3 linked regions of the Cellvibrio sp. PSBB006 genome follow. Each later gene encodes a partner of the first gene's protein in a complex. Links are inferred from orthologs where the notes say so. Each region holds a gene or a part of one and is shown in the gene's direction. Other genes may lie near its edges.

What was found.
Region 2: the proteins of tsaD (region 1) and tsaB are in contact, whole or in part, in a solved structure (PDB 4WQ4), measured with the Escherichia coli proteins. The link is inferred for Cellvibrio sp. PSBB006 from one-to-one orthologs.
Region 3: the proteins of tsaD (region 1) and tsaE are in contact, whole or in part, in a crystal structure (PDB 6N9A), measured with the Thermotoga maritima proteins. The link is inferred for Cellvibrio sp. PSBB006 from one-to-one orthologs. Residues at the interface, in WP_004082750.1 of Thermotoga maritima: Cys10, Asp11, Arg49, His50, Leu82, Gly84, Gly135, Gly136, Glu154, Thr155, Leu156, Asp157, Asp158, Ser159, Glu162, Asp165, Lys166, Arg169, Leu170, Tyr175, Lys213, Thr214, Leu217, Tyr218, Gln221, Arg222, Asn324; in WP_004082108.1 of Thermotoga maritima: Leu37, Gly38, Lys46, Lys57, Val59, Lys60, Ser61, Thr63, Phe64, Thr65, Leu66, Met67, Val69, Pro71, Tyr82, Arg83, Leu84, Asp86, Asp88, Phe89, Asp93, Ile128, Asp130, Glu131, Arg134.

The regions. Positions count from the first base shown.
Region 1 is NZ_CP021382.1:4,546,523-4,556,615, forward strand. The notes cover bases 154-3,061. They hold tsaD (tRNA (adenosine(37)-N6)-threonylcarbamoyltransferase complex transferase subunit TsaD), read left to right. Parts: upstream 154-1,042; coding sequence 1,043-2,080; downstream 2,081-3,061. Other genes in these bases: CBR65_RS18930 (GatB/YqeY domain-containing protein), read right to left, coding at 154-569; rpsU (30S ribosomal protein S21), read right to left, coding at 636-851; folB (dihydroneopterin aldolase), read left to right, coding at 2,084-2,443; folK (2-amino-4-hydroxy-6-hydroxymethyldihydropteridine diphosphokinase), read left to right, coding at 2,440-2,955; CBR65_RS18955 (Hsp20/alpha crystallin family protein), read right to left, coding at 3,011-3,061. In the rest of the region: dnaG (DNA primase), read right to left, coding at 1-56; more of CBR65_RS18930, read right to left, coding at 114-153; more of CBR65_RS18955, read right to left, coding at 3,062-3,430; CBR65_RS18960 (magnesium transporter CorA family protein), read right to left, coding at 3,637-4,602; CBR65_RS18965 (RimK family protein), read right to left, coding at 4,621-6,114; CBR65_RS18970 (pteridine reductase), read right to left, coding at 6,246-7,019; CBR65_RS18975 (multifunctional CCA addition/repair protein), read right to left, coding at 7,026-8,243; CBR65_RS18980 (DMT family transporter), read left to right, coding at 8,683-9,624; CBR65_RS18985 (TorF family putative porin), read left to right, coding at 10,007-10,093.
Region 2 is NZ_CP021382.1:1,314,212-1,324,253, reverse strand. Bases 3,498-6,354 are described here. They hold tsaB (tRNA (adenosine(37)-N6)-threonylcarbamoyltransferase complex dimerization subunit type 1 TsaB), read left to right. Parts: upstream 3,498-4,493; coding sequence 4,494-5,216; downstream 5,217-6,354. Other genes in these bases: CBR65_RS05435 (M18 family aminopeptidase), read left to right, coding at 5,256-6,354; CBR65_RS05445 (hypothetical protein), read left to right, coding at 3,498-4,262. In the rest of the region: CBR65_RS05465 (SMP-30/gluconolactonase/LRE family protein), read left to right, coding at 48-989; CBR65_RS05460 (Lrp/AsnC family transcriptional regulator), read right to left, coding at 1,050-1,520; CBR65_RS05455 (type 1 pili tip component), read right to left, coding at 1,823-2,152; adk (adenylate kinase), read left to right, coding at 2,467-3,123; more of CBR65_RS05445, read left to right, coding at 3,468-3,497; more of CBR65_RS05435, read left to right, coding at 6,355-6,581; CBR65_RS05425 (cyclic nucleotide-binding domain-containing protein), read left to right, coding at 6,807-7,829; CBR65_RS05420 (DUF3524 domain-containing protein), read left to right, coding at 7,838-8,941; CBR65_RS05415 (DNA-3-methyladenine glycosylase 2 family protein), read left to right, coding at 9,057-10,042. UniProt on the Escherichia coli protein: Required for the formation of a threonylcarbamoyl group on adenosine at position 37 (t(6)A37) in tRNAs that read codons beginning with adenine.
Region 3 is NZ_CP021382.1:4,002,616-4,012,712, forward strand. Bases 6,664-9,575 are described here. They hold tsaE (tRNA (adenosine(37)-N6)-threonylcarbamoyltransferase complex ATPase subunit type 1 TsaE), read left to right. Parts: upstream 6,664-7,838; coding sequence 7,839-8,312; downstream 8,313-9,575. Other genes in these bases: CBR65_RS16655 (NAD(P)H-hydrate dehydratase), read left to right, coding at 6,664-7,805; traF (conjugal transfer protein TraF), read right to left, coding at 8,309-9,575. Also shown: CBR65_RS16630 (HAD-IC family P-type ATPase), read right to left, coding at 1-1,502; CBR65_RS16635 (2-hydroxyacid dehydrogenase), read right to left, coding at 1,506-2,495; tRNA epoxyqueuosine(34) reductase QueG, read right to left, coding at 2,582-3,721; CBR65_RS16645 (PilZ domain-containing protein), read right to left, coding at 3,825-4,193; CBR65_RS16650 (DUF1631 family protein), read right to left, coding at 4,280-6,091; more of CBR65_RS16655, read left to right, coding at 6,288-6,663; more of traF, read right to left, coding at 9,576-9,655; CBR65_RS16670 (N-acetylmuramoyl-L-alanine amidase), read left to right, coding at 10,097-10,097. UniProt on the Escherichia coli protein: Required for the formation of a threonylcarbamoyl group on adenosine at position 37 (t(6)A37) in tRNAs that read codons beginning with adenine.

The DNA.
Region 1 (10,093 bases):
ATATCGACGCGGTCGAGCAATGTGTCGATAAAGCTTTGGGGGATTAGTCCGGCCATAAAGAGTCGCGGGGGTTGAGTGATGAGTTGCTAGTATAAGCAACTGACGCTCGGTTGTTAGCGGCTCAGTTGTTCTTTCAGTAATTTACTGACTGCACCCATGTCGGCGCGGCCTTGCACTTGCGGTTTGATCAGCGCCATGGCTTTGCCCATATCGCGCATGTCAGTCACGCCGGCATCGCGAACGGCTTGGGTAACAATCGCCGACAACTCCTCATTGCTGAGAGCAGCGGGCATGAATTCCTGGATTTGGGAGACTTCGTAGGCTTCCTGGGCGGCAAGCTCTTCACGCCCGGCGGCTCGGTATTGCTGCTCTGAGTCGCGGCGCTGCTTGATCATCTTGTCCAGCACCGCCAGTGCACGCGCGTCTTCTACTTCAATACGCTCGTCAACTTCGATGCGCTTGAATTCGGACATAACTAAACGCAACACCGCCACGCGCTCTTTCTCTTTCGCGCGCATGGCGTTCTTCAAGGCATCATTGATGCTGTCTCTCAGTGCTGTGTTTGCCATGGGATAACCTGTAGCAGAACGACACGGAATCCGGTTCAGTACCGGATTGAAACCAAGGCCCGGGAATTAATACAGGCGGGTAAACTTCTTGGATTCGCGTTGCACTTTCTTAGCGTGGCGCTTAACCGCAGCAGCAGCGTTACGCTTGCGTACTGTCGTGGGCTTCTCGTAGCACTCGCGAGCGCGTACGTCAGCCAGGATGCCAGCTTTTTCACAAGCGCGCTTGAAGCGGCGCAGAGCAACGTCGAAAGGTTCGTTTTCTTTAAGTTTTACTGAAGGCATGTTGTTACCTTTGATGTCTTAATTCATCCTCTGGTGCAGGGTCGCAAACCAGGGAACCTGAGGGGCGCAGATTCTATACACTTCTTATTACCGGCGCAACCGTCGCTCTGGACCTATGTTAAATACTTACTGGCGCCTGAGTCAGAGCGCCTTTATCATACGCCACCCCTGTATATATAGATGGTAGAGCGATGCGCGTACTTGGGATTGAAACCTCCTGCGATGAAACCGGAATTGCTGTTTACGACAGCGAGCGCGGCTTGCTGGGCCATGCGCTCTATAGCCAGATTGACCTGCACGCCGAATACGGCGGCGTGGTGCCGGAACTGGCCTCGCGCGATCACGTACGCAAGATTCTGCCGCTGATTGATCAAGTGATGGCTGAGAGCCAAACCCTACCCCGGGATATCCAGGGTATTGCCTACACCTCCGGTCCCGGCCTGATCGGTGCTTTGATGGTGGGGGCTTCGGTTGGCCGGGCGCTCGCTTATGCCTGGGATGTCCCCGCTATCGGTGTGCATCATATGGAAGGGCATTTGCTTGCGCCGATGCTGGAAGAAAATCCCCCTGCGTTTCCGTTTGTGGCGCTGTTGGTTTCCGGCGGGCATACCCAACTGGTCAAGGTCGATGCCATCGGCTGTTACGAATTGCTCGGCGAATCGCTGGATGATGCGGCCGGCGAAGCGTTTGATAAAGCGGCCAAGATGCTCGACCTGGATTATCCCGGTGGCCCGCACGTAGCGCGTTTGGCTGAGCGGGGTGTTTCCGGGCGTTTCGAATTTCCTCGGCCCATGGTTGATCGGCCGGGGCTGGACTTCAGCTTCAGCGGTTTGAAAACCTATACCTTGAATACTGTGGCCGCTCATGCACAGGCGGACGGTTTACCCGACGATCAAACCTGCGCGGACATTGCCTGCGCGTTTCAGGATGCCGTAGTGAGCACGCTGGTGATTAAATGTCGCCGGGCGCTGGAACAAACCGGTATGAAAACCCTGGTGATTGCCGGCGGCGTCTCCGCGAATAAAAAACTACGTCAGGAGCTGGAAATTGCCTTGGCGAAAATTCAAGCCAAGGTCTTCTACGCACGCCACGAATTTTGCACCGACAACGGCGCCATGATTGCTTACGCCGGTTGCCAGCGGTTACTGGCGGGACAATCGGAATCGCTCGCGGTCAATGTGCGTGCTCGCTGGCCACTCAACACGCTATCGCCTCTCGCTACGGATTGATTCATGGATATTGTTTACATCAGAGATTTACACATCGACACCATCATCGGCATCTACGATTGGGAGCGCCAGGTGCGCCAAACGGTGAGTATTGATTTGGAGATGGCCACGGACATTCGCCAGGCCGCCGCAACCGATGATATTCAATATGCATTGAACTACAAAGCCGTGTCCAAACGCGTTATAGCCTATGTCGAAAACCGCAACGCGTTATTGGTGGAGTCGCTGGCAGAAGAAGTGGCGCAGATTGTGCGCGATGAATTTAATGTGCCCTGGTTGCGCTTGCGCTTGAGTAAACCCGGCGCTATTCGCGGCGCGCGCGATGTCGGTTTGGTTATCGAGCGTGGGGCGAAACCGCAATGATTAAGGTCTACCTCGGCTTGGGCAGCAACATTCATCGCCATCAACATATCGCGGCAGCACTGGATGCCTTGCATGACACCTTTGGTGAATTAAACATCTCCACCGTTTACGAAAGTAAATCGGTCGGCTTTAACGGCAGTAATTTTTTCAATCTGGTGGTGGGCGTTCAGACAGCGCTGTCGATTCCGGAGCTGTCAAAGGTGCTAAAAAAAATCGAAGATGACAACGGCCGCTGCCGGCAAGGTCCAAAGTTCAGCCCTCGGACTTTGGATATCGATATTCTCTCTTACGGTAATTTTGTCGGGGTTGAGAATGGCATCGCGTTGCCACGCGCTGAGGTTATTCAAAATGCCTTTGTGTTGCTGCCGTTGGCAGATATCGCTGCCGAAGAGTTTCATCCTGAACTGCAGAAGACATACTCAGCTTTATGGCAGGCTTATGATAAAGCCTCGCAATCATTATGGCCGGTAGATTTTTATTGGAAAGGGCAAAAAATTTCTCACGCCAGATAAGTTAGAAAGCCTCTCCTTCCTTTGCTTGGAGAGGCTGCAGCATAAGTCAACGCAATTAATGAATTTCAATCCGATGGCTCGATGGCAATGATGACTCCACTTTAGGAACCAGTAATGTCAAAACCCCATCCTTGAATTTGGCATCAATGTCGCTTTCCTTGACTGCCGAGCCTAAATCAAAACTGCGTATAAACTTGCCATAGCGTCTTTCCTGGCGAATAACTTTTCCGTCTCTCTCGTCCTTGCTTTCTTGCCGTGTCTCGGCGGCTATTGAAAGCATTCCATTTTCCAGGGTCAATTGGATATCTTTTTTGTCTACGCCGGGTAATTCGGCTGTAATTTCAAAACGATCCTTTTTTTCATTAATATCCACGCGAGGTGAAAAGGATACTCCTGCACCGCTTCTTAGCGGCGTCCAAAAGTTTTCGAGTAATTGGTCTACGTCAAAAAGTGAGTTGCGCGGTATAAGACTCATAAACAACCTCCGATGTGATGGCTAATTAGCCGGGATCTGGGGATGGGTGGATTATGAGCGCATTGTCAGATGGGTATTTGATTTAGAACAATGAATGATTGCTTTTTGGGTGCGGACAATCATTTTTAATGATCGCTTCCATCGTAAATTTAGAAAGCCGCGCCAAGTCACAAAGGCTTTTAATGCTTTAGTGCTTTTAGGGGTTTTCAAAGCCACTTTTTATAAGCAAACCAACCAAAACCGGCTGCGACCAGTAACATGGTTCCCCATGCATAAAAATAGCCGTATTGCATCCGCAGTTCAGGCATGTTTTCGAAGTTCATGCCGTAGATGCCGGCAATAAAGGTGAGGGGGACAAAGATTGCCGTAATAACGGTCAACACCTTCATGGTGTTGTTTAGCATGTGTGAAGAAATGGAAAGATAACCTTCAATCAGGTCGCCGCAGATTTCATAGTACATCGTGCACAAGCCATGTAAGCGTTCGCAACGTTCGAATAAATCCTGTAGCGCGTGCTCGATGTCGCCATCCTCATCAATCCATGCCTGGGGAATGTTTTTCAGTAAGTTCGTGGCGAGGCGTTCGTGATAACTGAAGATACGTTTTAGTTTGCGCAAACGGGATTTGTAGGCGATCAGTTCGCGCATGGTTTCGTCGTTGGGCCGTTCCTGCATGCAATCTTCCAGCTCATTCAGGTTGGGCTCAAAAGCAAGGATGGCTTCCAGGTAGCGCCCCACGGAATAGTGCATCGCGCTGATGGCAATCAGTGCAGGACTCCGGAGTAAATTATCTTTGGCGGCCATCTCCCACCCATGACGCACGCCGGTGGATGGCCGCGGATGACAACTGATGACGGAACGCTCGCCGACAAACAGGGCAATCGTCATCTGCTCAATCGTCAGATCTTCGTTAAATTGGGTAATGCCGCGATATAAAATTAATGTATGGTCTTCGAACGCTTCTGTTTTGGGCGGGTGACGAAAACGTTGTACATCTTCAATCGCCAGCGGGTGGCAGTCGAGTGACTCAAGCATCCTGCGCTCGTCTTCCAGTGATTCGCCTTCCAGATCAATCCAGATATAAGCGCCGGCGTCGGCCTGCCAGAGAGGGATTTGTTCCGCGCCTCCCTGCGTTAGCGTTCCTTCTGCCGTCAGCAGTTGAGTTTTAATCATCGTGTTTTCCTTATAGCGTTAAATCGACAACTCTTCTTTCAGGTGGCGAATCTTCTGTACACGGTGAATAAATTCTTGCAGGATCATATGGTAAAGCTCATCACCGATAAATTCATCTTCTACCCCTGCATCAATACTGGGGTTGTCGTTGATCTCGATAACCACCACCCGATCTTTCAATTGCTTCAGGTCAACACCGTAAAGCCCGTTGCCGATCATGCTGGCTGCTTTAATGGCTGTGCTGATTACCGCCTTGGGTACTTCATAGGTCGGCATGGTGACAAAGCCACCGGACGGGTCAGTTTTGTTATTGTGATCGTAGATTTGCCAGTGATCGCGTGCCATAAAATACTTGCACGCATACAAGGGCTTGCCATTCAGTACGCCGACGCGCCAATCGAAATCGGTATAAACAAATTCCTGTGCAAGCAGCAAGGCAGAGTGTTTCAGTAATTCGGCCACACCTTGATCCAGCGCGGCGCGATCAGCGGCTTTAACCATGCCGCGCGAAAATGAACCATCAGGAATTTTCAGAATCAGGGGAAAGCCCAGTTCATCCGCGATTTTATCGAGAATCACTGGCGACTGATTGGAGATCAAGCGCGTCTTGGGTGTTGGAATCCCGCGCGTAGCAAACAGATCGGCCAGATAAACTTTGTTGGTGCAACGAATGATGGATTGTGGATCATCCATCACTGCCAGCCCTTCCGCTTCGGCACGGCAGGCAAATTGAAATGTGTGATGATTGATGTTGGTTGTTTCGCGGATAAACAACATGTCGTATTCCGGCAACTTGCGAATATCCTTGCGCCCGATAAAGTCCACCTGTATTCCGAGTTTGCTGCCGATCTTGACAAACTTCTTTAATGCTTTGTCATCGCTGGGCGGCAAGGGATCGTCAGGACTAACCAGGATGGCCATGTCGTAGCGGCTGATCTTCTGCGCCTTTTGCTTGCGCCACAGTTGCGCACTGAAGTGATCGAGCGCGTTGGCAAAGGCTTCCTGTTCCGCGTCCTGTTTCAAGCTGTGTAGGGCGGTCACCTTTAAGCTGCTTACTCGCCAACTGCCATCCCATTCCAGTTCCGCGCGCATAATGGGGCAGGGTTGCTGCTCAAAAAGTTCGCGCGCCAGTTTTTGCAGCTCCGGTACACTGCTTTCGCCAAAGAATATCCAAAAAGCCAGTTTCGGTTCTTCGCGCGACGCCAGTTTTTTCAGGAATTTTTCAGATTGGCTGTGTAAGTGTTCCTGAATAATTGCGAAGGAGTGCTGGTTGCGCAGATCGTTGAGTGTCTTGACCGAAGGAATAACCGAATGCCCGCGTGCCTCAGCTAGTAGTGAACAATAATAGCCTTTGCTCAGGTAGCCGAATTTACGACACAGGTTGATGACGCGGGTACGGTTGGTTTTGGTGGTGCTGAGTTGCAGATAATTGTCGAAAGTGATGACATGCTCGCTGGGAAAATAGGGCGCCCAGTCCTGTTCAGATTCAACCACAATTAACAGACGCGACATTGAGAATTTAACCTCTCCATTAAAAATCTATGCTGTTTAGCTTAGCGGCTTTTAGCGTGGCTGCCAGTGTCTCAATCAGTTTTATTCTGTATTGGCGTTCACATTCTTTGGTGTTGCGTAAGTTGCGTAAGTTAATGACTGAGACTGCGACCGCCATCCACAGTAATGATTTGACCGGTGATGTAGGGCGCGTCCTGAACCAGGAACTTAACAGTTCGGGCGATATCATCAGGACCGCCGCTGCGCGCCAGCGGAACTTTTTGCAGTATGTCCTGTTGCTTTGATTCATCCGGAGCATTTTCCTGTTCTGGCCACAGTATGGCGCCCGGTGCAATGCCGTTGACCCGCACCCGGGGAGCGAGTTCCCGCGCGAGGGATTTGGTGAGCATCACATTGCCCGCTTTGGCTGCACAGTAAATCGGATGCTGTTTGAGTGGACGGTCAGCATGAATATCGGCAATGTTAATGATGCAACCTCCGCGCTGCTGCAATTCCGGCGCAAACGCCTGGGCAAGAAAAAACGGTGCTTTCAGATTGCTGTTCATCAAATCGTTCCACTGCGATTCGCTGGCATCCGCTAACGGCGTTGGAAAAAAACTGGATGCATTATTCACGAGCACATCGAGGCGCTGCCATTGCTGTAAAACCTTATGGGCCAGTTGCTGAATCTCTGCAAGATGGTTTAAATCTGCCGCGAGCGCAATCACTGAATTCGGGTGTTGTTCATTCAGCTTATTCGCGAGTGACCTGGCATCAGCAGCCGAGTGGCGATAATGCAGCACGATGTTGTACCCAGCGTTATGCAAGGTTTCCGCAATTGCGGCACCAATGCGTCGCGCACCACCGGTGATCAGCGCGACGGGCCGTGAAGAAGAATTTGATTGAATAGATGAATGATCTTGCATAATTCTTTAGTCTTTTATCTGGCTGCGCATGTCATGAATTTTGGCTAACCGCTGCTGATCCAGTTCGTCACCAAAGGCTTTACCTGTTAACCCTTTTGCTGTAATGGCTTTGAGATCAATCGACTGGCAAGCCCGTAGAATTTCGCGTACATAATTCGCTTGTGGATAATCTGCCAAGGTGGTGTTGTCGCTGCGGGCGATCGCTTCGCAACACAGCAGAAAATTGTCGAAACGTTGCGGACGTCGAAAGGCATCGGTGCGCACGAGTAAGTTTAATAAAACGTCCGGTTCCAGTTCGCGTGCGTTGTGGCTGCGGGCGTGAAACTCTGCCACGATTAAAGCTAATTCTCGATAATCTTTCGGTGCTGCAATACGTTCGCAAAGATGGTGTATTGCAGAGGACTTATGCAAACTGTCATCTGCTGCTCCGCTGTGCTCATTCAACGGATGCAGCAAGGTGGCAAAGCGAGCAATGGCTTCAGGACTGAGTCGGCTTGCCTGTTGCAAACTCACCAATGCATGCGAACCGGCATTGTTATCTTTCTGTGAAGCATTATTCATATCTTGATGGATAGGAACAGAAAACAGCCGATCCAGTTCAGGCAGGACACACGCAAGCGCCCCGCAGTCGCGCAGAACGTGAATAAAAATATCCGGCGACCTTTCTCCCAGTGCGCGTTGCGTCTCCTTCCAGACTCGCTCCGCCACCAGATGATTTGCTTCACCGCTGACAACCATTGCATGCATCAACGCCAGGGTTTCTTGTGCAACCCGAAAGCCCAGGTGATGATAACGGGCGGCAAAACGGGCGATACGCAGAATGCGTACCGGGTCTTCCGCAAAGGCGGGGGAAACATGACGGAGGATTTTTTGTTCCAGGTCCCGCCGGCCGTTGTAGGGATCAATGATATTGCCTTGCTCGTCTTCAGCGATGGCATTGATGGTGAGATCCCGGCGGCGCAGATCCTCTTCCAGCGTAATGTCTTCCGCGCAATAAAAGGTAAAGCCAGCGTAACCGTGACCGGTCTTACGTTCTGTGCGCGCCAGCGCATATTCTTCGCGGGTTTGTGGATGCAGGAAGACAGGGAAGTCTTTGCCAACGGGGATGAACCCTTGCTCTTCCATGGTCTTCGGGTTGGCACCGACTATAACCCAATCTTTTTCGCTGGACGGGTAGCCAAGTAATTTGTCACGGACGGCGCCGCCGACCAAAAAAGTTTTCATAGGGATTCAAGCTAAACGTATGGGAGCCCGATGCAGGCTCTTTTTATAAAGGTGTTGTATCGTCGGGTCTTTCTACAGGTTGAGACTCTCTACTGGTTGGGTCTCTCTACGGGTTGAGACTCTCTACTGATTGCGTCACTCTACTGTAAGTATCCGGGAAATCATAGTTGTTATCCTGACTGCTTTCCTTTAAAGTCGATGTTCATTTCATTTATTATTTATTGAATATGTCTGTCATTAAATCCGCTCTACGAATTCGCGCACCGCATGTCGTCCTTTGGGTGGCACGCGCGTTATCGTTTGCGGAGTTTGATGAATAGTCTTAACACTTTTTCAACAAAGGCCGCAGCGAGATCTCCCTGCGGCCTTTTTTATTGTTGATAGAAAATTCCCGGGGCCAGCTAATCGCGTCGCTGCATCAATGATAAGGAGCTTTATCGTGGCAGTTTTTTTGGCGTATGTTTTGGTGGTGCTCATCTGGGCAACAACCCCCTTGGCTATTCAATGGAGTAGCGACAGTATCAGTTTTATTGCGGCGGCCTTGTCGCGCATGATGATAGCTGTGGCATTTGCGTTGCCGATCCTGTTTGCCTTGCGTCGGCGGTTGTTTCCGCCCGGCGCCTGGAAAGTTTATCTGGCAGGATCTATTGGCATTTTTCCCAATATGCCGATTGTGTACTGGTCGGCCCAATTTATTCCGTCGGGATTGGTGGCGGTGATTTTCGCTATGTCCCCCTTCGTTACCGGCGTGCTGTCGTTGTTGATCCTGCGTGAAAATCCTTTCACGGTGCGGCGAGTTTTGGCTTTGATCATGGCGCTGGCAGGTTTGTCGGTTATTTTTTACGGCCAGTTGCGTATTGATCATCAGGGGCTTTATGGCATCGCCGGCATTCTGTTGTCCTGTGTGCTGTTCAGTTTCAGCAGTGTTTTGATGAAACGCCTTAATGAAAGCACAGAAGCCTTCGCGCAAATGACGGGCTCGTTATTATTTTCATTGCCGGGGTTGGTATTCACCTGGTGGTGGCTGGATGGCCAGTTACCGACAAACCTGTCGGATAAAACCCTGGGTGGGGTGGTCTATCTGGCGATCTTTGGTTCCCTGTTAGGTTATACGCTGTTTTTCTTTATCCTGAAGCGCTTGTCCGCCAGTGTGGTATCGCTGGTCACCTTGATGACGCCGTTGCTGGCGATGTTGCTGGGAGTCTGGATCGCCGATGAGCGTTTCACTTTTCAGTTATTGCTTGGCGTGGGTATGGTGATTTTGGCATTGCTGTTGTACATCGACATAGGATTGGTCCGGCTATACGAAACATGCTCCAATGCGATACGTCGATTGCGAGGCGAGATTCTTACTCGCCAACCGCCCGCGCAGCTGCCGTGAGATTAATGCCCGACTTAGGTCGGGCAGCTTCCCCCGAATCTTTCGATTTTGTGCGCTATGCCGGTGTTTTAGCCTGTTAAACGTCATTTCTGTCAGTTTTTATAGCTTTTTCTCCAGCCTTTTTATCGAAGTCATCTTTTTGCTCGGTTTTGGTGCTTTGTGCCTGCGGTGCAACCGATTTTCTGCATCATTATTGTGCGCTGAGGTGTTTTTATATCGGTATGCCATCTTGTATTCATCTTCTATCTTTTTGATTTATATGTAAAAAACAAAGTTGGCTTGGTAACTGCAATATTCGGGGCAAGCTAGTTCGGAATCATATCGACAGCTGCCTCAACAAAGAAACGGCTTTACCAATACCTAAAACCTAGAGGAAGAACTCATGAAGATGAAACAAAAATTTTTGGCCGGCGCTATCGCTCTTTCAGCTCTGGCTTCCACCGCTGTAATCCCGGCTGCCAATGCAGTT
Region 2 (10,042 bases), 3.2 Mb from region 1 along the record:
CGCTTTACATCGCTGTTTATTAAAACTTCCAATAAGGGGTAAAACCTGTGACAAGAAAATATTCCAGGGCAATGGTTATTGCAGTAGCGTCGGTCATGGCTACGGCATGTGAAACGGCAAAAATTGAACCGTCATCGGTATCCCCGCACACGGCTTTATATGTGGCTCGGGATTACGTGGGGGATGGTGTCTTTACGCAAGGCATTGAAGGCCCGGCAATTGGGCCGGATGGTCATCTATACGCGGTAAATTTTGCGCGAGAGGGCACTATTGGTCGCGTGACGGTGAATGATGATGGATCAGGACAGGCGGAACTGTTTGTTGAGCTGCCGAAGGGTAGCACTGGTAATGGTATACGCTTTGACCGATCCGGCAATATGTATGTTGCTGACTATGTTGGCCACAATGTGTTGCGAATCGATATGAACACGCGTGCAGTTTCTGTGTTTGCCCACAATGCTGCGATGAATCAGCCTAATGACATTGCCATTAGCGCAACAGGTAGGCTGTATGCCAGCGACCCTAAATGGGCAGATAATTCCGGTCAACTCTGGCGCATTGATCAGGATGGCACGACCAGCTTGTTGGAGGCCAATATGGGCACCACCAACGGTGTTGAAGTCAGTACCGATGAAAAGCATCTTTACGTTAATGAAAGTGTTCAACGCAAAGTGTGGGTTTACGATCTCCTGCCTGACGGAGGCGTGACCAATAAACGACTGTTGATTGAATTTGCTGATCACGGACTGGATGGAATGCGCTGCGACAGTGAGGGCAATTTGTATATTGCGCGTTATGGTGCGGGTGTTGTAGCGGTAGTCTCGCCGACAGGAAAGTTATTACGGGAGATTCAGCTGAAAGGTCAGAAACCTACCAATGTGGCATTTGGTGGTGAGGATGGCAAAACCCTGTATGTCACATTGCAGGAGCGCGGGGCTATTGAAACTTTCCGTGTTGAGAATCCAGGTCGCGCATATCAATTGCGATAATAAACGGATGGGATCAGGGCACAGGTGTGCCCTGATTTTTAAGCGATTGTCATCCTATTTCTACAGTGGCAGTTGCGTTGAATACTTTACCTGCCGCAATGCAAACGTCGAATGAATGGAGCCGACATGGGGTAAATGCAGCAAGGTTTTCTTCAGCAAGCTCTCATAATGCCCAACGCTTTCAACCACAATTTGCAGAAGATAATCCTGATCGCCGCTGGTAGCGTGGCATTCAGTGATTTCGGTTACCGGCATAAGACCCGCCTCAAATGCTGCAAACGCAGATTCCGTTCGATCCTTGAGTGTGACCTGGGCATGCACGGTCACATTCAAATCCAGCATGCTTGCATCAAGCAAGGTGACCTTTCCGCGAATGACGCCTTCTGACTCCAATCGCTTCAGTCGTCGCCAACAGGGCGTATGGGAAAGACCAATCAGGTTGCCCAGATCGGCCATGGAGTAATCCGCGTTCTCTTGAAGAGCACGAAGGATCTTACGGTCAAATTCATCAAGTTCCACAGAGTTTTTCATTTAGTATTATCCTATTATTTGTGGATTATGTAGTTCTCTCACCTAAAATTCTTGGGGTATTAGTTAAAACATCATTATTGTAGGACCAAGTGCTAGCGATGATCAATTGCTATAGCACTATCATTTGCTCGGTGATAAAAAAACGCGGTACGGTACCGGGATTTTCAGTGCCGGGATAAGCAAATCATGGAATGGGAAATAAAAGGGATAGGTAAATGAAGAGGTAAAGAGCAGGTTCAGCCTGCCCCTCAAGACAGGCTGCAGAATATCGGCCCCGATAATCGAGTGCCTGCTGAATCGGATCAGGAAACTTCCTGAATCCTCGTCATGTGTTTATGGGTGAGTTCCAGGAATTTAGGTGTTGGCCCCAAATCTTCATATATAGGATCTCCCATTTCATCTTCACTGATGACGCGCGAACCCTTTACATAGGGCATGGCACCTTCCAGGTCACTGAGTGCTGCGGATAAAAGATCAGTAATCAATTGTTCAAGTGTGCGTTTGGGGTACATCTCGCTCAGCGCTGCCAGTTTGGCTGCATCTTCAACCGGGAGGCGCACCGTATAGGTATTAGGTGTTAGTTTGCCGCTTGCTGTTTGATTCCATTGATGAACCAGTCCGCTGACTTTCATAAATAACAACCTCATGTATGGTGAAACTGCAAAAGCATCTCGCTGATTGATGCTTCTTATAAGTTATAGCTCAAACTTGCCCGTTTTACTGTTGGACAGCGCTCGTTGTCCAGATGCCGGTCAAAATAACAAAATCTATTTAAATCAAAGGTTTAACTTCAGAGTGAGACCGAAGTCACAGGGCATATTGTGATTGCCCGGCCGGGCGTGTATCGTAACGCCTTTTTTGTTTGCCCCTTTTTGCAGTTGTTTGCCGACGAACCGGCCGACAGTCGAGCGACGGGCATGACCATAATACTAAGGAGCAATCCGTAATGAGAATCATACTTTTGGGTGCGCCGGGCGCGGGTAAGGGGACACAAGCGAAGCTGATCATGGAGAAGTTCGGCATCCCGCAAATCTCTACCGGAGATATGTTGCGTGCTGCGGTAAAAGCTGGCACATCACTCGGATTACAAGCGAAAGATATTATGGCAGCAGGCGGACTGGTTTCCGATGATCTGATTATTGCGCTGGTAAAAGAACGCATCAGCTCCAGTGATTGTGCCAATGGGTTTTTATTTGATGGTTTCCCCCGCACGATACCCCAGGCAGAAGCACTGCTGGATGCAGGTGTGAATATTGATTACGTCATTGAAATTGATGTGCCCGATGAAGAAATTGTAGAGCGACTCAGCGGTCGCCGCGTTCATGAAGCTTCGGGCCGTGTTTATCATGTGATTCACAATGCCCCCAAACGTGAAGGCCTGGATGATGTAACTGGCGAGCCCTTGGTGCAGCGCCCGGATGATCAGGAAGATACCGTGCGTAAACGTTTGCAGGTTTATCACCAACAAACCAAACCTCTGGTGGGCTTTTATCAAAGCCTGGCTGATGAAGGGAATACTAGCGCGCCGAAATATACGCGTATTTCCGGTGTGGGCAGTGTAGATTCAATAAGAGAACAATTATTTTCTGTATTAATTCCCTGATTTTTCATTTTCTGCTTAACAACAGGCTCCTGCGGGAGCCTGTTTTGTTTCTGCCTTCCGTAATATTCTCATGTTGAGAGAGCCCGCAAGTAAAATTTGTCGCATTTTTGCTGCATAGCAAATGAAGATCGCTACTTTGTAAGCGAGCACCAATATTTCGTAGAGTGAATGCCTTAAAGATTTTCTTTCTCTTGGAAAATTTTTCTGTTGCGTTAATTTTTTTCATTTTTTTATGTGAATTAGGTAATAAAATCAGGTAAAAACTAAAAAAGATCAAAATATATGCTATCGTTCATGTTGCTAGTGCTGTAAAAACAACTTTTTACAAACTTGGAGAGATCAACATGGCGAGAAGAGTCATTAAAAAATCTGTGTCGAAATCAGCAAGAAAAACCACTTCCGCAAAATCCACCCCTAAGCGCACCGCTCCAAAAGCAGTTGATCCAGCGGTAATGAAAGCCCAAACCCTGGTTACAAGCTTGCAAAAAGATGTTCAAGCTCAAGCAAAAGCAGTTGCTGCAGCAAGAAAGGCTTCCGTCACCGCGAAAAACAAAGCCAAAAAATCTGGCACAGCTGCTGATAAACGATCCGCAAAATCTGCTGCAGCGGCATTGGCCAAATTATCTGGCTCAACAAAAGTGACACGCGCAAAATTGGCAGATGCCCGTAGTACATTGGCAAAAACCAAGACATTGAGTGCCGCGAAAGCAGTAGAAGAGGCTGCAAAAGCCAAAATAGCCGCAATGCAAGACAAATTAGCCGCCAAAGCTGATGCAGATCTGGCGAAAGCGGTAAAAGCGTTTGAGGCAAAATGGAAAAAAGCGCGCGCTGCGGCCAATGCGAAAAAAGTGAGAGCGGCTAATAAGAAGCTAGCTGCCCGCACTAAAGCTGCTGCTAAAAAGGCAAAAGCCAAGGTCGCCAAAGTGGAACGCAAGATGGCGGTAAAAACCAAGGCAGCTACAGCGCCCAAGCGGACCACGAGGAAAAAAGCTGCAGCCCGTAAACCGGCTGTTAAAAAGACTACAGTTAGAAAGACCGCGGCAAAGAAAACGCCAGTAAAAAAAGCGCCGGCGAGAAAACCAGCCGCAAAAAAAGCGGGGCGGGCGAGAAAAGCAGGTCGGCCGGCCAAAGCCAAATAGCTTTTTTATAATGTAGCTTTTTATGACGTAGTTTTGCCGAAGTAGTGATTAACGAAGTAACTTTTCGTGCTTACGGTTCTGATCATGTTCAGACCCTGAAATATTGGGTCATCTGCCCGCAAAAATCCTCTGTAGCTTGGCTGCAGGGGATTTTTTCTGCCTGTATAAACTTCATGGGACAAAAATCTGGCAAAATAACGGCCCTTGCTCATGAGTTGGCGATGCTGTTCTATGAAGAAAATTCTTGCTCTTGATTCATCATCGGATGCTTGTTCAGTTGCACTGATATGTGATGGTGTTGTGACCGGGCTGTTTGAAATGGCAGCCAAAAGTCACACCCAGCGCCTCTTGCCCATGGTCGATGAAGTCCTGCATCAAGCCGGTTGCGATAAGCGTGAATTGGATGCGATAGCCTTCGGACGTGGCCCGGGATCTTTTACCGGACTGCGTATATGTCTCGGTGTTGTGCAGGGATTGGCGTTTGGTTTGCAAGTACCGGTTATCCCCGTATCGACACTGGCCGCTATGGCTGCCGGATACTATCGTGCTGTGGCGGGTGACGCTAAGACGCACCAGAATCCTGTATTGGTCGCACTTGATGCACGCATGAACGAAGTCTATTGGGGATTGTTTCAGTTTAATCCGCATAGCCGTTTACCGACCGCGCTTACCGCCGAATTCGTGATGCCTCCAGCCAATGTTTTACGTCAGGATCAAGTCAAGCTTTCTTGCCATCAAATGACTGGTTTGGGGCCTGGCTGGCATTATGAGGATTTGCAACAACTCTCACCCCTTGTGCTTGACATGTCGGCCTATCCCGATGCAGCAGATATGGCGCTGATGGCTGATGAGCTGTTAGCGCGTGGCGAATCTGTATCTGCCATGGACGCGCAACCGGTCTATCTGCGTGATGAAGTATCCTGGCAAAAGCGGCAACGAATTCGTACCGAATAACTACCACGGCGATCAGACGAAAAAGTAGGTGTAGTGATCATGACAATGCATAACCAAAATCAATTCAATCAAGGGCTGTTGGCGTTTTTGCAAGTATCTCCCACGCCTTTCCATGCAACTGCCTGGATGGCCCAGCAACTGCAACAAGCCGGTTTTATTGCGCTCAATGAAGGTGATGCATGGCAGTTGGAAAGTGGCCAACGTTATGTGGTGACGCGCAACGATTCTTCCCTTATTGCCTTTGTCTACGGTAAACAACCGCTGCTGGAAACCGGCATTCGTATGGTGGGCGCGCACACCGATAGCCCTTGCTTGAAGGTGAAACCGCAACCTGAATTAAATCGTCGCGGTTATTTTCAATTGGGTGTGGAAGTATATGGTGGTGCGCTATTAGCGCCCTGGTTTGATCGCGATTTATCGCTGGCAGGGCGGGTTACCTACCGCGATCAATCCCACACTATTCGTAGCGTGTTGATTAATTATGTTGAGCCCGTGGCGACCATTCCCAGTCTGGCGATTCATCTGGATCGCGAAGTAAATCGCAATCGCAGTATCAACGCACAAAAAGATATTGTGCCGCTGCTACTCCAATTACGTGAGAAGGACACCCAAACGCCGGATTTTCGCACCCTGCTGTTGGCCCACATACAGCGCGAATATCCGCAGCTGACGGCAACGCAGGTGTTGGATTACGAAATCAGTCTATACGATACACAAGCGCCCGCATTGATAGGTTTACAACAGGATTTTCTTGCCAGCGCCCGGCTGGACAACTTGCTGAGTTGTTATATCGGCTTGCAGGCATTACTTCACGGCGACCCAGACGTAAGCAGTCTGTTGATCTGTACCGACCACGAAGAGATCGGCAGCACCTCAACCTGTGGGGCGCGGGGACCGATGTTGCAACAGTTTCTGGAGCGATTGATAGTGGATGTGGATACTCGGGTGCGCGTCCTGGATCGCTCCTTGATGGTCTCAGCGGATAATGCCCACGGCATCCATCCCAACTTCAGTGACCGTCATGATGAAAACCACGGCCCTTTGCTGAATCATGGACCGGTAATCAAGGTCAACGCCAATCAACGCTACGCGACCAACAGCGAGACAAGTGCAATATTCCGCTTTTTGTGTGAGCAGGCCCAGGTGCCGGTGCAGAGCTTTGTATCGCGCACGGATATGGAATGCGGTAGCACCATCGGTCCGTTGACAGCGGCAGAAGTCGGCGTCAAAACTCTGGACGTCGGTGTTCCGACTTTCGGCATGCATTCGGTCCGCGAACTGGCGGGTAGTCTTGATGCCTGGTACCTTTACCGCGTATTAACGGGCCTCTACCAATACACCAGGGCACCCGGTCTGTTTCATTAACAATTCTTGATGTCTGCGAAGCAAGATGGCGCGAGGCTAGTCATTGCGCCATTTCTTACGCCTTTTGTCGCGTTTGTCAGCCATTTATCCTGTGAACCACTCCCAAGTGTTGACAAGAAAACTCCCCCCTGAAACAGCGCAGTGACTATAATTACCAACCCACACACCCGTGTCGGCGGGTCCACGTCCGTGAGAGAAATTGCACAACAAGAGTAGTCCTGATCCATGACCAATACGATTAGTCACGACATCCTGCGCGTTTTTACGCCGTTTGATACCTTGAACCCGGAGTATCTGGACAAGGTGACCGAGAAAGCCAGCGTGCGCGAATTCCCCAAAGGCACCATGGTGTTTAAACGGGGTAAGGAACTGGAAGAAGCCTTTTACCTGATCGAAGGACATGTTGATCTGATTGATGCCCAATTTGTTATTACCTCGGTAGATCCCAGAAGTGATTCGCGCCGATTGCCACTCAGCGGCAGTTCGCCCACGCAAGTTTCCGCCATGACCAAGTCGCCGGTGAAACTGCTCTGTGTTGAGCGGGATTTTCTCGATCTGGTGATGGCCTGGAGTGAAAGCGGTGAAGATCCGTCCACAGTGTCCGAAGACGACAATGACTGGATGTCTTACCTCTTACAAGCGCCGCTCTTCGCCAAGATACCGCCGGGTAATATTCGCCAGTTATTTTCGCGTTTTACGGAGCAGAAGGTGACCGCCGACGAGGTGGTTGTGAAGGAGGGCGAACGCGGCGAATTATTCTATGTAGTGAAAACCGGCAGCGCGACGGTCGTGGACGCCAGCGGTAAAATTCTCGCGGCATTGCGTCCGGGTGATTATTTCGGTGAAGAAGCATTGGTGGGTGACACTACACGCAACGCAACAGTAAAGATGCTCACGCCTGGCAAATTAATGTGTTTGCAGAAAGAAGATTTTAAAGCGCTGTTACACGAACCCGTCACGCGTTTTATTACTGCCGAAGAATTGCGCGAGCGCCAGAAAGACATTCCACCCTATCAATTGCTCGATGTACGTCTGGCGGTTGAGCGACGCTTCCAGCATGTACCCGGCAGCCGCAACATTCCCTTGGGCAGTCTGCGCAGAACACTGGCGGAACTGGATTCGCATATGACTTACATTGTCACCGACGATGCCGGTCGCCGCAGTGATGTGGCGGCGCAGTTATTGAACCAGGCGGGGTTTGATACATACATTCTTAAACACGCCGATCAACATTACAGCGGCCTGTAATTTTCTCAGTGAAAATTCTGCTGCTGTCTGCCTACGATGCCGCCAGCCATCAACGCTGGCGGCAGGAACTCGAAGAATATTTCCCTGAACATCAATGGACTCAATTGAGTTTGCCGCCGCGTTATTTCAGTTGGCGTGTGCGCGGCAACAGTTTGAGTTGGGCATTTTCACAGCGCGAACTATTGTCCCAAACCTATGATGTATTAATTGCTACCTCGATGGTGGATTTGTCATCGCTGCGCGGTTTTGTTCCTGAACTCGCGCGCATTCCCACCCTGATTTATTTTCATGAAAACCAGTTTGCGTATCCGCCGGGTGAGGATCAGTCACTCAGTGTCGAACCGCAAATTACCTCGATATACAGCGCACTTTGCGCGGACAACATCATCTTTAACTCCGCCTTCAATCGCGATTCTTTTTTAGCGGGTGCCGAAACACTGTTGCGCCGTTTGCCGGATCATGTACCGCTGCATGTCATGCATGAATTATCGGCGCGTAGCCAGGTGGTGCCGGTGCCATTACGCAACGATTATTTTGTGGCGCCGGCACAGCGATCGTCGAGGCCATCGTTGATATGGAACCATCGCTGGGAATATGACAAAGGCCCCGAACGCCTGCTGGCGATGTTGCGTTACTGGTTTTCGGCGGGTGAGAACCCACCGATTACTGTGCATGTGGTGGGTCAGCAATTTCGTCAACAGCCACCGGTATTTACTGAGATCAAGGATCTTTTATTAGCGCAGGATTCGTTGGGCGAATGGGGCTTTGTGAAAGATGCCGGTCGTTATCGACAGCTGCTGCAAGAAAGTCACATTGCCGTCTCGACAGCAGTACACGATTTCCAGGGACTGGCTGTGCTGGAAGCGGTGGCGGCCGGTTGTGTACCTTTGGTGCCGGCACGTCAGGCATATCCGGAATGGTTTGGCCCGGAGGCTTGTTATCCATCGTTATTGGAAGATGTTGAGGGCGAGGGCAAAGCCATGGCGGGACGGCTTCGGCATCTTGTGCAGCAAATCATATCCGGTGAGAAGCTGCTGGCACCGGATCTCAGCCATTTGTCCTGGTCGGGTCTGCGGTTGCGTTATAAAAACCTGTTGGAGTTTTGCTCTTAAGGCTAACGGCATGAGCGCCAATCAGAAAATCGTTCAGCGGTCAGTGCCGAAAATGGCCAGTGCTTTGTGCGTTTATCGCTAGAATGGTCGTCATCCACGGCAAGAGCATTTAGTGATGACCGTATCTCTCAACAACAGCGATCTCAACAACACCGATTACCAGCGCGCTCGCCTGACCCGCGATGCCCGTTTTGACGGGTTGTTCTTCATCGCTGTCAAAACCACGGGCATTTTCTGCCGCCCTGTGTGCCCGGTAGTTCCGCCGTTGGAGAACAATGTCGAATACTTCGAACACGCCGCGTTGGCTGCGCAAGCGGGTTATCGCCCGTGCCTGCGCTGCCGTCCGGACAGTGCGCCGGGCTCCTGTGCCTGGCGCGGCACCGATACAACATTTACCCGCGCGCTGGCATTGCTGGAGGCGGGTGATTTGAATTCCGGTGGCTTACCGACGCTGGCTGCGCGGCTGGGCATTGGTGATCGTTATCTGCGTCGTCTGTTTCAGGAGCGCCTCGGCATGTCACCCAAGGCCTATGCCTTGTTTACGCAAGTGATGTTCGCCAAGAAGCTGCTTCACGAAACCTCACTCAGTGTCACCGATATTGCCGATGCGGCGGGTTTTAACAGCCTGCGCCGGTTTAACGATGCCTTTCGCAAACAGCTGCAAATGTCACCCTCTGCTATTCGTCGATCGCGCAAAGAGTTACCGGAACTGAAGCTTTCACTTGCCTACCGGCCGCCGCTCAATTGGTCGCTGATGCTGGACTTCTGGCGCAAGCGCTGTGTGCGCAGCATCGAGTGGGTCAATGGCGACAGCTACGGTCGAACCTTTGTGTTGCACAATCCAGCCGGCGATCAGGCACGCGGTTATTTTGAAGTGTGTCCGGCGGCGGTAGGGCATCAATTGCAACTGACCGTCAGCATCGACAAGCCGGCATTTCTCAAACCGCTGGTTAATCGGGTAAGACAGATTCTGGATCTGGATGCAGATATCAATCAGATTGAACAGCAGCTGGGCACCGCTGGCTTTCACTCGGTACTGACACCGGGACTGCGTATCCCTGGTATCTGGCATCCGTTTGAGGCGGGCGTCAGGGCTATCCT
Region 3 (10,097 bases), 540 kb from region 1 along the record:
CAATAGGCCTTATTGATCGGTTCCAGGCCCTGGGGCCCCCACTGTTGGTGACACAGGCGCAACAGCTGGTCCGGGGCACCCTTGATCGCCATCTCCCGGGTGCCATCCGGGGTTTGATGGAGGCTGGCCATATAACGCTTTTCCGTTTCAAACGGCAGGGTATCCAGACGCGGTCGGGCGCGGGCATGGTCGGCCGCATCAAGGCCGTGTTTGAGCGCCAGCACGTGAAGTGCCGCTTCGGTGGGGTCGCCGTGGATAACCCAGTCGCCATCCTCCTCGGTCACGTTGGCATCGTTGCACGACAGGGCAATGTTGCAGGCGGTGGTCACCTGGGTGAGTTCATCATCGGTGGGTAAGCGCCCGTGGTGATGCTGGATGTCGCCCGCCGGTTCGTAACCTTCTCCGCTGATGCTGTAGCGCGCATTGCTAGTCACCAGCAGGCGAGCGGTCATGGCGTTGGCAGTGAGGGTACCGGTCTTATCTGAACAGATCACATCGACGGCACCGAGCACCTCGACCGCCGGTAGCCGGCGCACCAGCGCATGCTTGCGCGCCATGCGCTCCACCCCCAGCGCCAGTGAGATGGTGACAATCGCGGGCAAGCCTTCCGGAATCGCAGCGACCGCAATGCCAATGGCTCCTTGAAACATGGCCGCCAACGTGTAATCGCGCACAAACATCCCGAACGCCATAGTGGCTGCGGTAGCGAGCAGGATCACCGCTGTCAGCTGGCGGGCGAGTTGGGCCAGTTGGCGCTGCAAGGGGGTGTCGGGCAGGGAAACCTGTTGGACCAACTGGTTAATCATGCCGATCTGGGTGTGGTTGCCGGTCTGGGTGACCAGTCCATGCGCGGTTCCGGCAGTTACCATGGTGCCCATGTATGCCATATTGGCTCGCTCGGCCAATGTGGTCTCGACGGGTATGACAGCCACAAATTTGTCAGCTGCCTGGGACTCCCCTGTCAGCATCGCCTCATCACAGCGCAGCTCCTTGCAGTAAATCAGCCGCATGTCTGCCGGTACCCGATCACCGGCCTGGAGAAGCACCACATCGCCCGGCACCAGCAATTGGCTGTCGAGGGTAAATGTCTTGCCACCGCGCAACACCAGACATTGGCTTTTACTCAGGCGCAAGATGCTGCGCAGGGCCGCTTCAGCCTTACCTTCCTGCACGAATCCGATGGTCGCATTGATGATCACCACCGCGAGAATGACCCCCGCATCTACCCAATGCTGGATGAACGCACTGATCAGGGCGCTGGTCAGCAAGACATAAATAAACAGGTTGTGCAGTTGGCGAGTCCAACGCAGCCAGGCCGGCGTGGGCGCGCTGGTTGGCAGGTGGTTTTCACCCCAGAGAATGCGCCGACGCTGGGCCTCGCCGGCGGACAAACCAGCCTCGCCGGACGTCAGGAGCGCGAACAATTGTGCTGGCGTCTGGGCGTGAGCGTGGTGGAGGTCCGGTGCGTGCGGAGGTAGTTCCGGAGTTGGTTGGCGATTCATCGGTCAGCTCACACAGCAAATCTGATCCAGCTCGCCGTGTTCAAAATGCGTGATATTGGCGAGCGTAACCCGGGCGATAGCCGCCAGTGCTTCGCGCGTAAAAAACGCCTGATGGCCGGTAATAACCACGTTGGGGAAGGTGAGCAGGCGGGCGAAGACATCGTCCTGCAGCAGGTTGTTGGAATAATCTTCGAAGAATAATTTGGCCTCCTCTTCGTACACGTCCAATCCGAGGTAGCCGATCTTGCGCGACTTCAGGCCTGCAATCACCGCGCGGGTATCAATCAGCCCGCCGCGCCCGGTATTGATAAGCATGACGCCATCTTTCATCGCCGCCACCGTCTCGGTGTTAATCAGGTGATGTGTAGCGGGCACCAGTGGGCAATGCAGGGAAATAATATCGGCGTTCGGCCAAATCTCGTTCAGTGGCAGATAGTTGACGCCGCGCGCGCTCAGGGTTCGGTTAACCACCGGGTCGTATGCGATCACACGGCAGCCGATGCCCAGCATGATGTTGGCAAGCACTTCACCGATCTTGCCGGTGCCGATGATAGCGACAGTCTTGTTGTACAGATCGAAACCGAGCAGGCCATTCAGGGAGAAGTCGTTTTCACGCACACGATGATGGGCGCGATGCAGGTGACGATTAAGCATCAACATCAACCCTAACGCATGTTCCGCCACGGCGTGGGGCGAGTATTCGGGCACCCGTGCAATGGTCAGTTCGAGCGATGTAGCCGCCGCCAGATCCACCTGATTAAAGCCGGCACAGCGCAAGGCAATAAGGCGGACTCCTTGGGCGGCCAGCGCGTGGAGGGTGGAAGAATCCAGCGTGTCATTCACGAAACAGCACACGGCGTTGCACCCCTGGGCCAGCAATGCGCTTTGTTCGTTCAAGGCAGTTTCGTGAAATACCAGCGTGTGGCCCTGGGTATTGGCCGCTGATAAATATTCAATGTCATAAGCTTTGCTGCTGAAAACGGCAATTTTCATAGGAAGCTCCAGGCAAGACCTCGGGTGAGTCTAGAGCAACTGGTTATCCCATTATTGATGCAGAACAAATAAGCGGTGCACCGGGGTTATTTTGGCGGCTGAGTATGGATAGCTGACGCATGAATCTTGCGTTTGCGGCGCCGACGCGGCTGTGCCTGTTGCGCCAGCGCCCAATCGATATGCTCCTGCACCATGACCGATACCTGCGGGCGCTTCCGTTCCAGGGCGGAGATGATTTGTGGATCGCTGGGCGCATTGCCCAGGCCAACCGCCAAATTGCGCAGCCAACCTTCATAACCGACGCGGCGGATGGCGGAGCCTTCGGTATAGGTCAGAAACTCCGCTTCGGTCCAGTTAAACAGCGTCAGCAGGTCGCTGTCCGCCAAACCGTGACGCGGCAGGAATGCCGTCTCCTGCGTCGGTTGCGCGTATTTATTCCAGGGGCAAATAGCCTGGCAGTCATCGCAACCGAATACGCGGTTACCCATCGGCTCGCGGAACTCTTCCGGAATCGCGCCGGGATTTTCGATGGTGAGGTAGGAAATGCAGCGGCGCGCATCGAGCACATAGGGCTGGGGAAACGCATCCGTGGGGCACACTTTGAGACAGGCTGTACAGTCGCCGCAGCGGTTGGGTTGATCCGGTTGGTCCACCGGTAATGGCAGGAAGGTAAAAATCTCGCCGAGGAAAAACCAGCTGCCGGCTTCGCTATTGAGGATCAGCGTGTGTTTGCCCGTCCAGCCCAGTCCGGCTTTTTCTGCCAGGGGCCGCTCCATCACCGGTGCGCTGTCCACAAACGCGCGGTTCTGCACCTCGCCTTTGCCGGGAAAATCTGCCGGTAGCGCGGCATCAATACGTTGCGCCAATTGACCGAGCCGCTTGCGGATCAGCTTGTGATAATCGCGCCCGAGGGTGTAACGGGAAATGTAAGCCTTGGTGGGATCTTTGAGGATACGGATTTGTTGCGTATCGCCGGGCAGGTAATTCATGCGCACCGAGATTACGCGCACCGTGCCGGGCACCAGTTCTGCCGGGCGCGACCGTTTATTGCCGTGGGCCGCCAGCCAGGCCATGGTGCCCTGGTAGCCTTGCGCGAGCCAATCTTGTAAGCGCGACTCTTCATGGCTAAGGTCGATATCGGTAATACCCACCTGCTGAAATCCCAACTCCCGCCCCCAACGCTTGATGTCGGCGGCGAGTTGCGCAAAGTCGATGCTGTCAATCATGGGTCGGAAAGGTGTAGTCGATGATGGTCACATTGTGCCAGAGAATGACAGGTTGTTTTTGGGGGGCTTTGTGTCGGATTACGCCTGCGGCTAATTCGACCGACTAATCACTAAACCGCTCTGCAATCAATTCCTTCCAGGATTGAATATCCGTTCCCTCCGATTCAAATAACGCTAAACCGGCAATAAATTCCCCGGCGCGTTCGTGGGGCCTGCACCACTTCACCTCGGTAACCAGTAAATAACGCTGTGGTGAATCGCGGAATTGCACGCAGGCGCGCAGGATGCTGCCAATCACCAGGTTCCGGTCAACGGTGACGCGCAAGCCATTGGCTGAGAGATCGACGCTGTTGCTGATCACAATATCCGGCGGTATTTCGACACCGGGTTCAGCGGAGGTCAATTCGATAAACACGGTTTCCTCAGTGGTGAGGCGCGATTCCTGCCGTTTATCCTGCTGTCTGTTATTCATGCTTACACCGTATGGGTAACATTTTTATGTTAGGTATTCTTGATGGTGATACTCAGATTTGAATCTGGTGCGACTATCAACGCGTGCTAGGAAATATCCTTGCGCAAACCGCGAATCACTTTTACCAGTTGATCTTCAAACTTATCGCCTTTGCTGATGACCTGAATCTGTTGTGTCTTGATGCCGTCAAACAATTGTTCGCGATGCAGCTCTGCCGCCTTGCGCCCCACCTGATCAACAAAAATATATTTGCCGGTGGAACTGATGATGACCGATAACTTGCAGCGCAAGGCCGGTTTATCCGGCTCAATAATTTCTACCCAGGCACCGACGTTCAAGGTATTAACCAACTCCGTTGCCGCTTGTTCACGCGCTAACTGTTCGGCGGCGAGTGCGGCTTTTTTCTCTGCCTTGCGTTGTGTTGCGGCAGCCTGTTCCGCGAGCGTTCGCTGGTGTTTTTCTGCGGCCAGCCTGCGTGCTTCGGCCAGGGCTTTCTCTGCCGCCGCCTGTTTTTCCGCCGCCACTTGTGCTTGCTGGCGCTCGGCTTCCTGGCGATATTGTTCAGCGTGTTTGTCGCCCAGGGCAATCAGTTGTTTCAGCGCACTGACGATAACCTCATCCACCGGGACGGCTTTCAGTTTGTGTGCAACACCGGTTGATAAACACAACGAAAAATCTTTCAGATTTTTGACGGTCACTTTGCGCCCGGAACGATCTACAAACAAGAGTTGATCCACATCCGGCAGCTTCAATGCCAGCTTGCAACGCAGTGGTTGGCCATCCTCACCGTACAGCACAATCCAGTCACCGGTTTCAATCGTTTGCGCTTGTTGGAGTACGGCACTGGTCACGCGCGTGTGATTGTCGGTGTAGCCTTCCGGGTAGGCAAAGGCGCCGACGGTGCTACATTCCAGCGGCTTTTTCTGAATCGCCAGCATCAGGTGTTGGCCGAGGTTATCGACAAAATCCTGATAGTGGTCGCCAGTGTCGCGTTGTTGATGTAGATGCAGATTGCGTTCCAGTTCGTTCAGCAGTTGCGGAATGTCGCGGTAGAGTTGTTGCTCATCCACGTCGTCACCGGTACAAAAAACCGTGCCGAGAATTGGCAGGTTGCGTTGCCAGGCTTTCCAGAAGGGCGCCTGAGCGCCGTCATTGATCAGGCAATGTTGCAGCGTGCTTTTCAGGATCGGCAATTGCTCAACCAGTGCGGTGGGCAGAGTCTTCCCTGCCAGAGAACGATTAAGCAAATCCAGCACCTGACATTCGGCGGCCAATAACCGCAGATGGGCGACTTCGGTTTCACACAAGCGCGTCTCCAGCATACGCGCGCGCTTGTCTTCGGCATCGGTCCATTGGCGAAACTGTTTTATGGCTGCAAGTAGCGCCGGTTCGGTGGTGTCCTGTCGAACCGCCTCGACCAGCTGCTGGCATTTTTCCAAAAACTGTTGGTGGGGCTTGGCGTCGCGCGGGTACCAGGTGTAACCCTGTTGACTCACCTCGCTCAGAAGCTGGCGCACGGGCTGTTGCGCGTTGCTGTAAAGCGTGTCGTCCTGTGCGATAGCACGGATCAACGGCAGGGCCATCTTGTTCAGTTCCTGTTGCAGCGTGTTGTCCAGACCGCTGAACAGGGTGTGTACCAGTTTGTCGGCCACCATCACACGCAACAATAAGGCGGGTGCAAGGGCGAGCTGATGCACGGCAAGCAGTGCCGGTAATTGCTTGGCTAACGATTCGGCGGGATTTATCGCTGGCTGAATCAGCGCGATGGCGTGGGGCAGGTCATTGCACAGCGTTAATCCGGGCGCCTGCGGTAAAGTAAGCGCCGCCGTGTCGAACAGGGATTGCAGTTGCGCTGCATCACCCTTGAGCAGGTCTTGAAGATTGAAGGTCGTAGGCATAACTCTCGCTGCTGAAAGGCAAATAACGCCTTGTGAATATAGTGAATGGATGGCCGCATTGCGAATATTTGGTGGTGAGCAAAGTGGCGTAATTCTGAGATTTCCAGAGTGGGTACCAAGTTGCGTATAATCCGCCCACTTTTTCCCGACGGCTCATTTTTTCGGAAACGACCGCCGCTTACGCACCGAGACCACCATGATATTAACCACCCTCGATAAGACGCCTTTTCCTTCGACGCTCTACAGCGCTGCCGAGGTCCGCGCACTGGATCAGGCCGCTATTGCTGCCGGTACCCCCGGTATCCAGTTGATGAAGCGCGCCGGTCGCGCCGTCTTTGATGTGGTACAGCAGACCTACCCCGACGTGAGTTTGTTGACGGTGTACTGTGGCGCCGGTAATAACGCAGGCGATGGTTATGTGGTAGCTGCCCTGGCGGCCCAGCGGCGTTTGCCGGTGCAGGTGATCCAGGTCGGCGCCCTCGACAAACTGGCCGGTGATGCCCGTCTGGCTTATGACTTTGCCTGTCAGGAGGGCGTGGCCATTACACCGTTTGAGCAGGCTGCTGTTCCCGTAGAAGGCGTTGTCGTGGACGCACTCCTGGGCATCGGTTTGACTGGCGTTGTGCGCGCCCCTTTTGAACAAGCGATCAACCAGATTAATAGTTGTGGTTTGCCGGTTGTCGCGGTGGATCTTCCATCCGGGCTGAATGCTGATAACGGTGCGGTACATGGTTGTGCCGTCAAGGCGGATGTAACGGTGACCTTTATCGGCACCAAGCGCGGCCTGTTGACCGGACGGGGTCCGGCGTTCTGCGGGAAAGTGGTGCTGGCAGCGCTCGCGGTGCCGGCGGATATCCTGCAAACCCAGACTGGATCGGCAGAGCAACTGGAATTAACCGCTTTGTTAAACACGCTCGCCCCCCGCGCGGCGGATGCGCATAAAGGCGACTTCGGCCATGTGATGGTCATCGGTGGCGACACCGGTTATGGCGGTGCCGCACTGATGGCTGCAGAAGCAGCCGCGCGCACCGGTGCGGGCTTGGTCAGTATCGCCACCCGCCCGGAACATATTCCCGCCATTCTGGCGCGCCGCCCCGAGGTCATGGCCTGCGGTGTGGTATCCGGGCAGGAGCTGGAGCCTTGGTTAGCGCGCCCCACTGTACTGGTGGTTGGACCCGGTCTGGGACGTTCGCCCTGGTCAGAGCAGATGTTGCAGCAAGCGGTGAAAAGCGGTTTGCCACTGGTGCTGGACGCCGATGCGCTGAATATTCTTGCCGCTGGCCGGGTAGTGCCGGAAAACACCCGTCGTGATAGCTGGTTGCTTACCCCCCATCCCGGCGAAGCGGCGCGCTTGTTAGGTATGAATACTGCCGATATCCAGCAGGATCGCTTTGCTTCCGTCAAGGCGATACAAAAACGCTATGGTGGTGCCGTAATCCTCAAGGGTGCTGGCAGTCTGGTTGCGGCAGAGGCAGGCAGTATCGGGGTGGTAACGGCGGGCAATCCCGGCATGGCTACGGGTGGTATGGGCGATGTGCTGAGCGGTATCCTCGGAGGTTTGATCGCCCAGGGAATGACAGTGGCGGACGCCGCGCGCCTGGGTGCATGCCTGCATGCTACGGCGGCAGACCTGGCGGCGGATGAAGTCGGGCAGCGCGGTTTGCTGGCCACGGATTTGATTCCCTACCTGTGCCAACTGCTCAGCGATCATTAATGCTCTGCGCGACGCGATGAGGCAATCCCCGGCGTGAACGAATCCATCAACAAAACCTGGTACATCGATAACGAAACCGACATGGTCGCCTTGGGTGAGCAATGGGGGCATGCCCTCGCCGCTGAGCCCGGCGCGGCTACCGTATTTCTGGTGGGTGATCTGGGCGCGGGCAAGACTACCTTATCGCGCGGCATCCTGCGGGCATTCGGCCACACCGGCGCGGTGAAGAGTCCGACTTATACCTTGGTGGAAGCCTATGAATTCCCGGCGCGGACGGTGTATCACTTCGACCTCTATCGCTTGGGCGATCCGGAGGAGCTGGAATACATGGGAATTCGCGATTACTTTGATGAACGCAGTATTTGCCTAATTGAATGGCCTGCGCGCGGAGCCGGGGTGCTGCCGGCGCCGGATTGGCAGATTGAGGTCAAGGTGGAGGGGCTTGGGCGGCGCATCGGCATCCGCGCCCTGACGCCAGTGGGCGAAGCCTTGTTGCAGCGACTCTAGAACGCCCAGCCAAATTGCAAGCTACCCGCTTCATATTCACTGCTGGTGGCATAGCCCAACTCGAACACTGCCCGACCCCATTGATAACCGATGCCGGCAGACGCCACGCTGGAACGGAAGTTGGTTTGATCTTCCCGATAGCCCGCCCGTAACGCCAGGCGTTTGAAGGCGATGTATTCGATCCCCAGACTTAAATCCTTTGACGGTGCTTCATTGGCCAGCGGTGTGGATTCACGCAGGTCAAAGTCCACTCCGATGGTCAACACATCGGTCACATAGGCAAAACCCAGGCGCGCGCGGGGTTTGAGCTGAATGATTTGTGCGGGCAGAGGCTCGCCGGTTTCCGGATCAATTTGGGGCGTGGTGCTGAACTCCTTGGCGATCACATCTTTCACCGCGACGCTCAGGCGGTAATGATCTTCAATCAGTGCGGCGATACCCACATCGGCATTCACGGTGATGTGGGTTTTCTGTGAATCCGAGAAGCGCCTTTCGCCATCGTCACTGCTGGTGATGCCGCTGCTGACATCAACGGTATCGCGATAGGCGTCCACGCGTTGCAACTTGGGGGTGATGCCGAAGGAAATATCGTGGCCATCAACGTCGAACTCTTTGGCCACGGACACGCCCCATTCAGCGATAGTCAAGGCACTGACATCGCCGCTGGAGGTTAGCTCATCCACCGGATCGCGCAGGTTGCCGTTCTCGTCGAGCAACGCCGGGTTGACACTGCCAATGTCGCCGCCCGCGGCGACTGCGTCCATGGCTTCAATATATTGATTCAACAATTCCCTATCGGCTTCATCGATGTCTGCACGCCCGGCACCCAGTGCGCGCACGCCAAAGAAAAAAGCACCGCCTTCGCGTTTGCTCGGTTCACTCACGGAAAAGCCGACAAAGGCATCCAGGTTCAGATCCTGATTACCCAGCTGGTCGAGTAAATCAGTCAGATCGCGGGATACACCGGCGACCGCGCCGGCGTTTTCTGTATTAGGAGTCGCATTGAAATTATTGACGGCCGTGCGTAATTGATCGTCCAGTTCGTCATCCGCCGCTTCAAGTGCGGTCTCAACCGTCTCGGAAAATTGAGCCACGATGTGGGGAAATATGATGCGGCCATCCCGTGAATCGTCTTCGTCTTCATCGTGAAAAGACAGGAGAGCCGGATTATAAAACTGGGCCTGCGCGGTATTGCCCGCAGCGACTGCCGCGCCGCCCATCGCCAGACCGCGCGCATCGTAAATGCCGTAATTCACCGCGCTCGCCGGCACAGCGCCGAGGGATAACAGCCCGCAAGAAAGACAGGCCAAATGTCTGGCTGAAAAAGGACGAAAGACATACATGGTAATAATCCCGTGGCGGAAAATCGGTAAAAAGTGGGTTACGAAACAGACCTCCAGCAGTATAGGTGCTTTTATGGAAATCTTGCTGACAAGGTATTCACACTTATGGGAGTTAGTTTGCTCTGCTGTGAACGTATTTTTTGCTGGAGCTGTGCACCTTGATTGGGTAGAGTGATCGCATTTGCGGCAGGTGATTAAATTCTGTCAACCTTGGCCTATACTTTTACCAGGTTTTGCCGCAGTGGCTCGGGGTGCAGGCACCCTGTCAGTGACCCTTTTAGTATTCATGTTGTCACAGGGGAAGCTCGCTTCCCACCATAATAGCCAGAGAGTAAAGCGTTGTTGCAGAGCATTACCAGAACCTTATCCCCGCTATTCGGCCTGCTTTGTGTGGGTCTGGTGTTCCTGTCCCCTTTCGCCAGTGCGGCGGTTATCGAAGGTA